DNA from 3 places in the Azonexus sp. MM2026_4 genome. Region 3 is predicted to be linked to each of the others. Evidence: riboswitches for the same ligand, from Rfam matches in the RefSeq annotation. Region 3 holds a riboswitch; each other region holds the start of a gene.
What was found. A riboswitch is a leader RNA that binds a small molecule or an ion and turns the genes downstream of it on or off. The one in region 3 is predicted to bind cobalamin.
Positions count from the first base shown of each region.

Region 1: it holds a riboswitch for cobalamin, as region 3 does, so the genes downstream of both, AC0KWY_RS13100 (TonB-dependent receptor domain-containing protein) here and AC0KWY_RS00100 (ribonucleoside-diphosphate reductase subunit alpha) in region 3, are expected to answer to the same signal.
Region 2: it holds a riboswitch for cobalamin, as region 3 does, so the genes downstream of both, AC0KWY_RS12990 (energy-coupling factor ABC transporter permease) here and AC0KWY_RS00100 (ribonucleoside-diphosphate reductase subunit alpha) in region 3, are expected to answer to the same signal.

Region 1 covers NZ_CM148380.1:2,770,960-2,775,140, forward strand. Annotated here, with positions in the region: gene AC0KWY_RS13095 (FecCD family ABC transporter permease) at 1-237, opposite strand, end outside; gene AC0KWY_RS13100 (TonB-dependent receptor domain-containing protein) at 244-2,073, opposite strand; cobalamin riboswitch at 2,179-2,384, opposite strand; gene AC0KWY_RS13105 (hypothetical protein) at 2,499-2,696, shown strand; gene AC0KWY_RS13110 (cell division protein ZapA) at 2,696-3,022, shown strand; RNA gene ssrS (6S RNA) at 3,047-3,226, shown strand; gene AC0KWY_RS13120 (EVE domain-containing protein) at 3,294-3,746, shown strand; gene AC0KWY_RS13125 (sulfite exporter TauE/SafE family protein) at 3,743-4,181, shown strand, end outside.
Region 2 covers NZ_CM148380.1:2,751,536-2,755,716, forward strand. Annotated here, with positions in the region: gene AC0KWY_RS12975 (LysR family transcriptional regulator) at 1-913, opposite strand, end outside; gene AC0KWY_RS12980 (sulfite exporter TauE/SafE family protein) at 997-1,734, shown strand; gene AC0KWY_RS12985 (hypothetical protein) at 1,734-1,949, shown strand; cobalamin riboswitch at 2,050-2,256, shown strand; gene AC0KWY_RS12990 (energy-coupling factor ABC transporter permease) at 2,375-3,052, shown strand; gene AC0KWY_RS12995 (energy-coupling factor ABC transporter substrate-binding protein) at 3,049-3,381, shown strand; gene cbiQ (cobalt ECF transporter T component CbiQ) at 3,371-4,102, shown strand; gene AC0KWY_RS13005 (energy-coupling factor ABC transporter ATP-binding protein) at 4,102-4,181, shown strand, end outside.
Region 3 covers NZ_CM148380.1:39,545-43,725, reverse strand. Annotated here, with positions in the region: gene AC0KWY_RS00100 (ribonucleoside-diphosphate reductase subunit alpha) at 1-2,620, opposite strand, end outside; cobalamin riboswitch at 2,779-2,975, opposite strand; gene AC0KWY_RS00095 (acyl-CoA synthetase) at 3,235-4,181, shown strand, end outside.

The DNA.
Region 1 (4,181 bases), 1.9 Mb from region 3:
CTGCATCAGCGCGCCGGCCAGCGCCAGCAGGCCACCGCAGGCAAAGCCGGCGAGGGCGCGCGGCAGGCGCAACTGGACGACCACGTCGCCGGCCCCTTCGCCCTGGCCAAACAGCGCGGCGACGATTTCCCCCGGCGCCACGCGCAGGCTGCCGGCCGCCAGCGCCAGCGCAAAACTCGCCAGGCTAAGCAGGGCGAGCGAGGAAAGGATCAGGAAAGCGCGGCGACGGGTCGGCATGCGGACTTACTTCGGACTGTAGCGGATGCCGATGAAGGCGTTGCGTCCCGCCGTCGCATAACCGTCGGCGAGCGTGTAGTCGCGGTCGAACAGGTTGTTGATGCGGGCGAAGACGGCCCAGTCCGGCGAAAAACGGTAGGCGGCGTAAAGGTTGGCGAGAGTGTAGCCGCTCAGGCCGACGCGCGCATTCGATTTGTACTCGTAGCGCTTGCCGCTTGCCGTCAGCTCGACCCGCCAGTCCCAGTCGCCAACGCTGCGCGCCACCGCCGCCGCTACCGTGTGCCGGGCCCGACGCGGCAACTGGCGGTGGTTGCTGCGGTCTGCGGCGTCCAGCCAGTCGTGGCTGGCCTGCAGGTCGAAGCCGGCCAGTCGCCCCTGCCAGGCGAGCGTCGTTCCCTCGATGCGTGCGTTTTCGACGTTGGTCGGCTGATTCAGCGCGCCGACCTTGGTCCACACGATCATGTCCTCGATCCGGTTGAGGTACCAGGTCAGCGAGACATGCTGGGCACCGGTTTCGTAATGCAGCGCCGCTTCGCGGTTGCGCGACGACTCCGGGCGCAGGTCCGGGTTGCCGACGTAGCTGCCGCTCGCCGGATAGTAGAGTTCGTTGAAGGTCGGCGCCTTGAAGGCGGTGCCGGCACTCAGGCTGGCCCGCCAGTTGGGCGAGAAGCGGTAGCCGTAGGCGAGCGAGCCGGAAGTCTTGTCGCCGAACAGCGAATCGTCGTCGTGGCGAACCGACGCCTGCAGCCGGTGCGCGCCGAAGCCGCGGTTCCAGCCGAGCTGGACGGCGTCGTTGCGGCGCTCGTCGCGGGCATAGTTGCCGCTGGTGTCGATCTGTTGTTCGAGACGCTCGACACCGACCAGGAAATTGCCGAGGCTGCCCTGAATGTCGTGCTGCCAGGCGTATTGCCGCTGTTCGGTGTTGAAACGGCTGTTACGGATACCGTCCTTGAGGTTGCTGGAATCGTCGATGCTGCGGCCGACGCTGAGGCGACTGGTCCATTGCGCGCTCAGGGCGTTCTGCAGGACCAGACTGGCCGCGCCGTTGCGCGTGCTATTGACCCAGTTCACCTTGGCGCCGGAACCGTCGTAGCGACTGCGCCCCTCAGCATGCAGGACAGTCAGGCCGAGTTCGTGGCCGGGCGCGAACTGGTAGCCGAGGCTGCCGGCGGCCGCCCGGTTGCGGAAACCGTCGCGGTCGGGATTGGCTTTCGGGTCCTTCGGCTTGCTGTTGAAGCCGTCGCTCGCGTCTTCGCTCAGATTCAGCGCGTAGCGCCAGCCGCTCTGGCTGCCGGCCAACCCGGCGCTGGCCGAGCGGGCGCCGTCGCTGCCGCCGCCGGCCGCCACCGAGAACTGCAGCGGCCCGCTGCCACGCCGGGTAAATACCTGGACCACGCCGCCGATCGCATCGCTGCCGTAGAGCGACGACGCCGGCCCGCGGACGATCTCGATGCGCTCGATCTGCGCCGCCGGGATGCGCGACCAGGTCGGCTCGCCGGAAGTTGCCGAGCCGACGCGCATGCCGTCGATCAGCAGCAGGACGTGTTTGGGATTGGCGCCGCGGACGTACAAGTAGGACGCTGCGCCCGGACTGCCGTTGGCCGCCATCTGGATGCCGGGTTGCGCGGCGAGGATCTGTTCCAGGCTGGAATGGCCGGCGGCCTCGATCTCGGCGCGCTCGAGGACGGTCGTATCGGTGAGGACTTCGTCGGCACGCATGGCTTGGCGGGTGGCAGTGACGACGACATCGTCGAGGCTGACGGATTCAGCGCCGCCAGCGGCCGCGACGAAAGCGGCCGGTACCAGGCCGAGCAGGGGCCGGAAACGGATGGACATGGTTTTCCCTTTCCCGGCAGGCGTCCCCGCATGCCGGAATGCGTTGAAAAGGAAACGCACGGGCGGAGCGCAGGTCGAGAAACCGGCGCCACCACCCCGTGGCATTTCCGTGAGGCATGGCAGGCCGGTATCCGGGCTCGCAAGTCTTGACGCATCGCCTTCCCAGGTTTCCCCAGTGGCTTCGTGATACGCCCGCACTTGCTTACCGTTGCGGGGGCAGCAGCGGCTTGGTCTCGTTGGAGACGCACCGCTTTCCCGTTTAACCGTATGGAATGAATTCCGAGTACGGCACCTGACAAGCCGCGCATTCTACATCGCCGCTCCGAGCAGCGCGAGCCACGCCCCGGCGCCAAAGCAATAAATCACTTTGAAAATAGCCGCTTAGTCCTTGACCGGACTACATTTATCCCTCTATAGTGCGGCCCATGAATAGCGAACTCGAAGCGCTCGAAGCCAAGATCGATCAGGTCGTCGCCCTGGTGCACCAGTTGCGCGCCGAAAACGAAGTCTTGAAGAACCAGATCGCCGCTGCCGAAGCGGAACGCCTGCATTTGCGGTCGACCATGACGGCCGCCCGCGAACGCCTCGAAGGCCTGATCGAACAGATTCCCGAGGATGCCTGATGAGCGGCGAGCAGAATTTTCTCGACGTCAAGATCATGGGCCGCGAGTACCGCGTTGCCTGCCTGCCCGAAGAACGCGATGCCCTGCTGGCGGCGGTCAACATGGTCGACGGCAAGATGCGCGACATCGCCCAGCGCACGCGCAGCACCATCGCCGAACGCGTGGCGGTGATGGCGGCGCTCAACATCGCCCACGAGCACCTCGGCCAGCCCGTGCCGGAAGACAACCAAGAAACGGTTGCGTCGCCGGAAACGAAGCGTAGAATCGAAGTCATGGGAGCACGGTTGGATGCCGTGCTGGCACCCCAGCAGCAACTGGACTTCTGACCGGTTGCGGGGTGGCCCGCCGAGTGTCCCCTGCGGTGTTTGTTAAGGCCATATATTCCTTGAACCAATGCTGATTGGCATCGGTTGCGGACCAGAAACCCGCTGTTGTGCGCGCTCTTCGTCGAACGTGCCTGATGCGGAAGGGAAGCAGCCACTCTGAACCCAGGTTCAGGATGCCGGCCTGACGGCACTCGCGGGGGCTTTTTTTGACAGGTGGCAGCTGGTCTGCCACCTGTTTTCATTTTGTGACCGGAAGATGCAGTACTGGCTGATGAAATCGGAACCGGACGAGGTTTCGATCGACGATCTGGCGGCCGCGCCGCAACGCGCCTTTCCGTGGACCGGCGTGCGCAACTACCAGGCGCGCAACTTCATGCGCGACGCCATGCAGCCCGGCGACCTCGCCTTCTTCTACCATTCCGGCTGTGCCGAACCGGGCATCGCCGGCATTTGCGAAATCTGCTCGGACAGCTATCCGGACCCGACCCAGTTTTCCGCCACCGACAAGTATCACGACCCGAAATCGACACACGAACAGCCGCGCTGGTGGCTGCGCGACGTGCGTTTCGTCAGCCGCTCCCGGCTGCTCGGCCTCGGCGAGCTGCGCCGCCATCCGGAACTGGCCGGCATGCGCGTGCTGGCGCGCGGCAACCGGCTGTCGATCACGCCGGTGACGACGGCCGAATGGATCTTCATTAACCGCTTGCTGGAAACCGATACATGACGCTTTGGTGGCTCACTTATCCTCTGCTGGGAATTTTTGGCGGCTTTGTCGCCGGCCTGTTCGGCGTTGGCGGAGGACTGACGCTGGTGCCTTTCATGTACATGCTGTTCGTCGCCCAGGATTTCCCGCCCGCGCACGTGATGCATCTGGCGCTTGGCACCTCGATGGCGACCATTATGTTCACGTCGATTTCGAGCATGCGCGCCCATCATGCGCACGGCGCCGTGCGCTGGGACATCGTTCGGACGATGGCACCCGGCTTGGTACTCGGCACCTTCGGCGGCTCATTGGTTGCCGGCCAGGTACCAACCGGACCGATGACGGCGATTTTCGTCGTTATCGTCTATTACGCGTCCATCCAGATGATGCTTGATTTCAAGCCGCACGCCCATCGCCAGATGCCCAATGGCTGGGGGCGCTTCATCGCCGGGGGCG
Region 2 (4,181 bases), 1.9 Mb from region 3:
ACCGAACCGCCCCCGACAGAAAATCCAGAAGCGCCGCCGCCGGGCCTGCCAGGGTCGCGTCGCTGGCGGTGCACAGCAGCAGTTTCCGGTTCGCCCACGGGTCTGCCAGCGGCAGCCAATCGATTTTCGGGCTGGTCAGGCGGCGGGCGGTGGTCTCGGGAAGGATCGCGATGCCGACCTCGTCCGCGACGAGGCTCACTACCGCGTCCAGGCTGCGTACCCGCACGCGGTAGTGGATGCCGCGCCCGTACTGGATGGCCTGGTTTTGTATGAAGCGGCTCAGGCCGCTTTCGGACGGCAGGCCGACGAAGGGATGTTGCAGGAGGTCGGCGAATGGCACACTGGCTTTCTGTCGCGGGCACTGCGCGGTAGGAAATACCGCCACCAGCCGATCCTCGCGAAAGAAACGGGTGTTCAGCCCCTCGGTCCGCACGTAGTTGGCGACGATGCCGATGTCGGCCTGCTCCTGGCGCATCGCCGACAGCACATCCTGGCTACCCAGTTCGCGCAGATCGATATCAAGCGCCTGGTGTTCGACAAGGAAGCGGCCGATCAGCGGCGGCAGGTATTCCGTCATCGCGGCGGTATTGCACAGCACCCGGACGGTGCTGCGGACGCCGTGCGCGAAGGCGGCCATTTCGGCGTGCAGCATCTCCAGTTCGCGCTCCAGCCGGCCCGCATGCCTGAGCAGCGTCCGCCCGGCGTCGGTCAATTTGACGCCGTGTTTCGAGCGCTGCAGCAGCGCCGTGCCCAGGGCATGCTCCATCTTCTGCAAGCGCGTGCTGGCGGCGGCCAGCGAAAGATGCACATTTTCTGCGCCACGGGTGATCGATCCGGCCTCGGCAATGGCTGCGAAGACGTGCAGGTCGTAAGTGGAAATACGATGCGGCAAGACGGATCGGTTGAGCGGCATGGTCGTCATCCTTCGGTTTTGGCAGAGGTTACCACCGCCAAGCTGTGATCGACAGGCGCCATCCTCTGGCTGATCATCGAGACATGGACACCGAAACGTATCTGATCATTGCTGCCGTGTTTCTCGCCGCCGGGGTGGTCAAGGGAATCTCCGGGCTGGGACTGCCGACCATTTCGATGGCGCTGCTCAGCTTGCTGATGGCGCCGGCCAAGGCCGCGATGCTCATGGTCCTGCCTTCGTTTGCGACCAATATCGCGCAGTGCTTCGGTCCGCATTGGCGGCGCCTGGCCCGGAATTTCTGGCCCCTGTGGGCTTGCCTGGCGCTGCTCACCCTCTACAGCCCGCTCGCCAGCATCGAGACGGCGGGAAGTCGGGCCACCGCTATCCTCGCTGTCGTGCTGATCGCCTATGGAATCTGGGGTCTGTGGAAGCCGAGCCTGCCGGAAATGCGCGCAGAAGCCCGGTGGACCGCAGCGCTCGTCGGTGCCTTGTCCGGTCTGGTCGCGGCAGCGACCGGCGTGTTCGTGATGCCGCTGGTGCCTTACCTGCAGTCGCTGCGCCTGGCCAAGGAGGAGTTCATGCAAGGGCTGGGGATCAGTTTCATGATTGCCACCGTGGCGCTGAGCATCCGGCTTGGCACGGCCAACGCGGAGGAACTGCTCGCCAACCTTCCCGGCTGCGCCACGGCCCTGGTCGCCGCCTTTCTGGGCCTCTGGATGGGTGGCCGACTGCGAGGGCGGTTGAATCCGAGCCAGTTTCAGCGCGCGCTTTATGGGGTTTTTGTCGCGCTGGGCTCGATCATGCTGAGCCGGGCCCTGTGATGATCCCCAAGGCGAGCGCTCGGGAAGCGCCGGCGCAGGCCCTGGAGCGGGCTTACCGTATGGCGCTGGGTGTGGAGGCCGCCGCGCGGCAAAGATTGGGCGATGGCGATCCCGCTTTCGTCGATCTGACGCAGTGGTTGCTTGCTGCCGAACTCCTCAGCCTCCTCGATGAACTGCGCGCGGGACTGCTGGTACCGTTCGATCCTCGCTCATGACTGCGTCAATCGCCATCCAGCCCGTCCCCATTTTCCCGAAACGGGTGGGCAAACCGGCTTTTCCCCGCCTGCGGTTTCCTTCGCCATGATGCCGGTGTTAGAATCGGCCCCGCTTTCAGGTACCCGTTTCGCATTGCGGATCGGGTTTAAACGGGAAGCCGGTGCGTCACCTTGCGTGGCAATTCCGGCGCAGCCCCCGCTGCTGTAAGCCTGACGACCCTGTTTTTGCCACTGTGTGTTCGCACACGGGAAGGTGCAGGGAAGGATGACGGCGAGCCAGAAGACCGACCTCAAAGCCAGGTAGTGCCATTCTCCGGGGTGATGAGAGCGGTTCTGAGACAGATGCGCGCGTGCTGGGCACGCCCTGACCTTCTCCGATTCGTGCTGATTTTCCCCGGGGGTTTCATCGCTTCGGGGAGGAAGTCATGCACATCATGGAAGGTTTTTTGCCGGTGGACCATGCCATCGGCTGGTCGCTGGCGTCGGCGCCGTTTCTTGCCTGGGGCGTGCATTCGGTGCGCCGGCAATTGCAGGCGCAGCCGGAGCAGCGCATGTTGCTCGGCGTTGCCGCCGCCTTTGCTTTTGTCCTCTCCGCGCTCAAGCTGCCGTCGGTCACCGGCAGTTGCTCGCATCCCACCGGCGTCGGGCTCGGCGCGCTGTTGTTCGGGCCGCTGGCGATGGTGCCGGTCGGCTTCGTCGTCCTGTTGTTCCAGGCGCTGTTGCTGGCGCACGGCGGGCTGACGACGCTGGGCGCCAATGTGTTTTCGATGGCCATCGTCGGGCCTTTCGTCGCCGCCGGGCTGTTCCGGCTCGGTCGCCGGCTCGGCCTGTCGCTCGCCGTCTGCGTGTTCACTGCTGCCTGCCTGGGCGATCTCGCCACCTATCTGACCACCGCGATCCAGCTGGCCTGGGCCTTTCCCGATCCGGCCGGCGGTTTTGCCGCCTCCTTGCTCAAGTTCGGCGGCATCTTCGCGATCACGCAGATTCCGCTGGCGATCAGCGAAGGGCTGCTGACGGTGCTGGTGGTCAATACCCTGACCCGCTTCAACGCTCAGGAACTGCAAGGCTTGCCGCTGTTTGCCGGAAACGGGGGCAAGGCATGAAGAAGCAGAATCTGTTGATTTTGGCCGCCGTTGTGCTGTTGACCGTGCTGCCGCTGTGGCTGGTGCCTTATCTGGGCATCGGCGGCGCCGACGGCGAGCTGTTCGGCGGCGCCGACGACAAGGCGCAGCAGGCCATCGCTACCGTCGCGCCGGGCTACCAGCGTTGGTTCGAGCCGCTACTGGAACCGGCCAGCGGCGAGATCGCCTCCTTGCTGTTTGCCTTGCAGGCGGCGCTGGGGGCCGGCGTCATCGGTTACTGGCTGGGTTGCGCGGTAACCCGCGACAAGCTGCGCAAACAAGGCGAAGCACAGGCGCCGCATGCTGATTGAGCAGGCGGCCTACGCCAACCGCTGGCGCGGCGTCAGCCCGGCGGCCAAGGCGGCGTTCGCGCTGGCCGGGCTACTGGCGGCCTTTGCCGCGGTGTCGCCGGGGGCAGCGCTGCGCCTGGCACTGTGCTCCGCCGTGCTGACCTGCGTCGGTGCCGGCGTGCCGGCGGGCCTCTACCTGCGCGTCGCGGCGCCGGCGGCGGGTTTTCTCGGCTTGTCCTGCGTCGGGCTGCTGGTGGCGGTCGATCCCGACAGCGGCTGGCGCTGGGCGCCGGAAGCCTGGCCGCAGGTCGCCGCGCTCGCCGGCCGCTCGCTCGCCGCGCTGGCGGCCTTGCTCGGGCTGGTGCTGACGACGCCGCTGTCCGACCTGATCGCGCTGCTGCGCCGCCTGCGCTGCCCGGCCGTGCTGCTCGACCTGATGGTGCTTTGCTACCGCATGCTCTTCGTCTTCTCGCAGGCGGTGCATGAGGTGCGCACGGCGCAGCAGGCGCGTCTGGGCGATGCGACGCTGCGCCACAGCCTGCGCTCGCTCGGCCAACTCACGGCCAACCTGGCGCTGCAGGTCTGGCAGCGCGCGCAGGCGCTGCATCTGGCGGCGCTGGCGCGCAACGGCGACGGCAGCCTGCGCTTCCTGACGCCGCAGTTCGCCCACACCGGGCGCGACACCGCGCTCGCCGTGCTGGCCGGCGGCGGCCTGCTGATCCTGGCGCGGTGGGCCTCCTGATGTTGCTCGAAGCTGTTTCGCTCAGCCACCGCTACGCCGACGGCAGCCTCGGCCTCGACGGCTGTTCGCTGGCCATCCG
Region 3 (4,181 bases):
TCCAGGCCAGTTTGTAGATTTCGTCGAGTTTCTTGCCGGAGGGCAGCGCCAGGTAGAGGTTGAGCGACTGCGCCTGGTCGATCCATTTCTGGCGCCGCGCCGCGGCTTCGATCAGCCACACCGGGTCGATCTCGAAGGCGGTGGCGTAGCGGGCTTTGAGTTCGTCGGGCACGCGGTCGATGCGGGCGAGCGAGCCGTCGAAATACTTGAGGTCGGCGACCATCACTTCGTCCCACAGGTCGAGCGCCTTGAGGTCGCGCACCAGCGCTTCGTTGACCACGGTGAATTCGCCGGACAGGTTGGATTTGACGTAGAGGTTCTGGTAGGCCGGCTCGATGCTGGCGGAGACGCCGACGATGTTGGAGATGGTCGCGGTCGGCGCGATGGCGACGCAGTTGGAGTTGCGCATGCCGTGGCGGGCGATGCGTTGCTTGAGCGCATCCCAGTCGAGGCGGCTGTCACGGTTGAGTTCGACCGCTTCGCCGCGCCCGGCTTCGAGCAGCGCGATGCTTTCGTGCGGCAGGATGCCGCGATCCCACAGGCTGCCGGTGAAGCTGGAGTAGCGGCCGCGCTCCTTTGCCAGTTCGGTCGACGCCCAGTAGGCCTGGTAGCAGACGGCTTCCATGCTGCGGTCGGCGAATTCGACGGCTTGCGGCGAGGCGTAGGCGATGCCGAGTTGGTACAGGCAATCGGCAAAGCCCATGATGCCCATGCCGACCGGGCGGTGGCGCAGGTTGGCGTTGCGCGCCTTGGGCGTCGCGTAGAAGTTGATGTCGACGACGTTGTCGAGCATGCGCATGGCCGTCTGCACGGTGCGGGCGAGCTTTGCCTGGTCAAGCTGGCCGTCCTTCAGGTGCGCCAGCAGATTGACCGAACCGAGGTTGCACACCGCCGTTTCCGAATCCGAGGTGTTCAGCGTGATTTCGGTGCACAGGTTGCTCGAATGGACGACGCCGACGTGCTGCTGCGGCGAGCGCAGGTTGCAGGCGTCCTTGAAGGTTATCCACGGATGCCCGGTCTCGAACAGCATGGTCAGCATCTTGCGCCACAGTTGCACGGCCGGCACTTTCTTGTGCAGCTTCAACTGGCCGGCGGCAGCCTTGGCTTCGTAGGCTTCATAGGCTTCGACAAAGGCGCGGCCGGATTTTTCGTGCAGGTCGGGGACGTCAACCGGCGAGAACAGCGTCCACTCGCCACCGGCGATCACGCGCTGCATGAACAGGTCGGGAATCCAGTTGGCGGTGTTCATGTCGTGCGTGCGGCGGCGCTCGTCGCCGGTGTTCTTGCGCAGTTCGAGGAATTCCTCGATGTCCAGGTGCCAGGTTTCCAGGTAGGCGCAGACGGCGCCCTTGCGCTTGCCGCCCTGGTTCACGGCGACCGCCGTGTCGTTGACCACCTTCAGGAAGGGAATGACGCCCTGGCTCTGGCCGTTGGTGCCCTTGATCCGGCTGCCCAGCGCGCGCACCGGCGTCCAGTCGTTGCCGAGGCCGCCGGCGTACTTCTGCAACAGCGCGTTTTCCTTGATCGATTGGTAGATGCCGTCGAGGTCGTCGGCCACCGTGGTCAGGTAGCAGGACGACAGTTGCGAATGCAGGGTGCCGCTGTTGAACAGGGTCGGCGTCGAGCACATGAAGTCGAAGCTGGAAATCAGGTCGTAGAACTCGATGGCGCGCGTTTCGCGGTCGATTTCGTTCAAGGCCAGGCCCATCGCCACGCGCATGAAGAAGAGCTGCGGCGTTTCGATGCGGCGGCCGTCGATGTGCAGGAAATAGCGGTCGTAAAGCGTCTGCAGGCCGAGGTAGCCGAACAGCTGGTTGCGCTCGGGCTTCAACGCGGCGGCCAGGCGCTCCAGATCGTAATCGGCCAGGCGCGGGTCGAGCAGTTCGGCGGCGATGCCGCGGGCGATGAATTTCGGGAAATAGCCGGCGTCGACCGCAGGATTTTGCGCCGCCTCGGCGCCGACCGCCTCTTCGTTCAGGCTGGCCAGCAGCAGGCGGGCGGTGGCGTAGTCGTAGCCCGGTTCGCGCTCGATCAGCGTGCGCGCGGCCAGAATCAGCGCCTGCTGGACGTCGGCCAGGGCGACACCGTCGTAGAGGTTGCGCAAGGCGTGGTCGAGGATGCTGCGCGCCGACACCTGCTCGCCCAGCCCGGCGCAGGCGGACTCGCAGCGGCGCAATAGCGCCGCCACGTCGAGCGGCCGGCGTTCGCCGTCCACCGTCACGTGCAGTTGCGGCACGCCCTGCACTTCCGCCAGCGTGGCGCGCTCGCCGGCGCGGCGTTCGCGGTAGAGCACGTAGGCGCGGGCAACGTCGTGTTCGCCGGAGCGCATCAGCGCCAGCTCGACCTGGTCCTGGATGTCCTCGATATGCACCGTACCGCCGTCCGGCAGACGGCGGGTCAGCGAGCGGACGACGGCCTCGGTAAGCTGGGCGACGACTTCGCGCACCCGCGACGAGACGGCGCTCTGGCTGCCCTCGACGGCGAGGAAGGCCTTGGTCATGGCCACCGAGATCTTCTCGGCGTTGAAGCCGACGACGGCGCCGTTGCGGCGGATGACCTGGAGAGCCGCCGTGCTGTGGGCGGAAAGATCGGAAAGACGGGCTAGGACGTTGACGGACACGGCGATTCTCCGGCATGGGGGGCGGAGAACCGGGACAGCGTGCGCCGGGCAAGACGAACGCCGCCGCGGGCAAAACCCGTTGCGACCTGCGACTCACGAACGAAAACCGGCTGCGACACGCTCATACCTTTCGCCAGGGACACCCCGCCCCATCGTTGGTTGGAAGGACGTTGCGGCAGGTCTCCTGGCTCTCGGCTCAACGCTTTCCACCGCCTTCCCGGTACGAAACCAGTGGCAAAGATGGGCAGAAAGCTCGCCGATGACAGTTGCGGGGGCAGCCCCGGATTCAAGGTCACAGACCTTTCACCGGATTCCCTTTTGATCCCTTGCGGGAACCGTCAACGCGGCGAAGTCTAGCTTCGCGTCATTGCCGCGTCAAGGCGCGGACACCATATTTAGTGGCCAGCAAGGAAATTTCCACTAACTGTAGTAACCACTCCCAAAGCCATTACCGACCGCCATTTTACGTAATTTAATTCACAATGATTAACCGCAACAATTCGTTGTTTATTAACCGAATTTTTGCATTGCAACAATCGAGTCTGTTCCGCTATAAATCGCGTTTTACTAATTATTAATTTTTGCCAACCATCAACTCACGCAGGAGACAGCACGTGACCAACCCGTACGCCCATGGCCTCGACAAGAATCCGGCCAACTACATCCCGCTTTCCCCGCTCACCTTCCTCGAACGCTCGGCCTTCATCTACCCGAAGCGAATCTCGGTGATCCAGGGCGAGCAGCGCTACACCTGGAAGGACAGCTACGCGCGCTGTCGCCAGCTCGCCTCGGCGCTGCAGCAGCGCGGCATCGGCAAGGGCGACACGGTGGCGGCGATGCTGCCCAACAGCAACGCCATGTTCGAATGCCATTTCGGCGTGCCGATGAGCGGCGCCGTGCTCAACACGCTGAACACCCGCCTCGACGCCGAAGCGATCGCCTTCATGCTGAGCCACGGCGAAGCCAAGGTGCTGATCACCGACCCGGAATTCTCGCCCGTGATCAAGGACGCCCTGGCCCTGCTCGAAGGACCGAAGCCGCAGGTCATCGACAGCCTCGACCCCGAGTTCACCGGCGGCGAAGCGCTCGGCGAGATCGACTACGAAGCCTTCATCGGCAACGGCGACCCGGAATTCGCCTGGGAACTGCCGGCCGACGAATGGGACCCGATCACCCTCAACTACACCTCGGGCACCACCGGTAACCCGAAGGGCGTCGTCTATCACCATCGCGGCGCCTACCTGAACGCCGCTTCCAACATCATTTCCTGGGGCATGCCGCCGCACTCGGTCTATCTGTGGACACTGCCGATGTTCCACTGCAACGGCTGGTGCTTCCCGTGGACGCTGGCCGCCAATGCCGGCACCAACGTCTGCCTGCGCAAGGTCGATCCGGCGCTGGTCTTCGGCCTGATCAAGGAACACAAGGTGACCCACATGTGCGGCGCACCGATCGTCTACGGCATGCTGATCAACGCCCCGGCCGAACTCAAGGCCGGCATCGAGCAGACGGTCAACGGCCTGATCGCCGGCGCCGCGCCCCCGGCGGCGATCATCGAGGG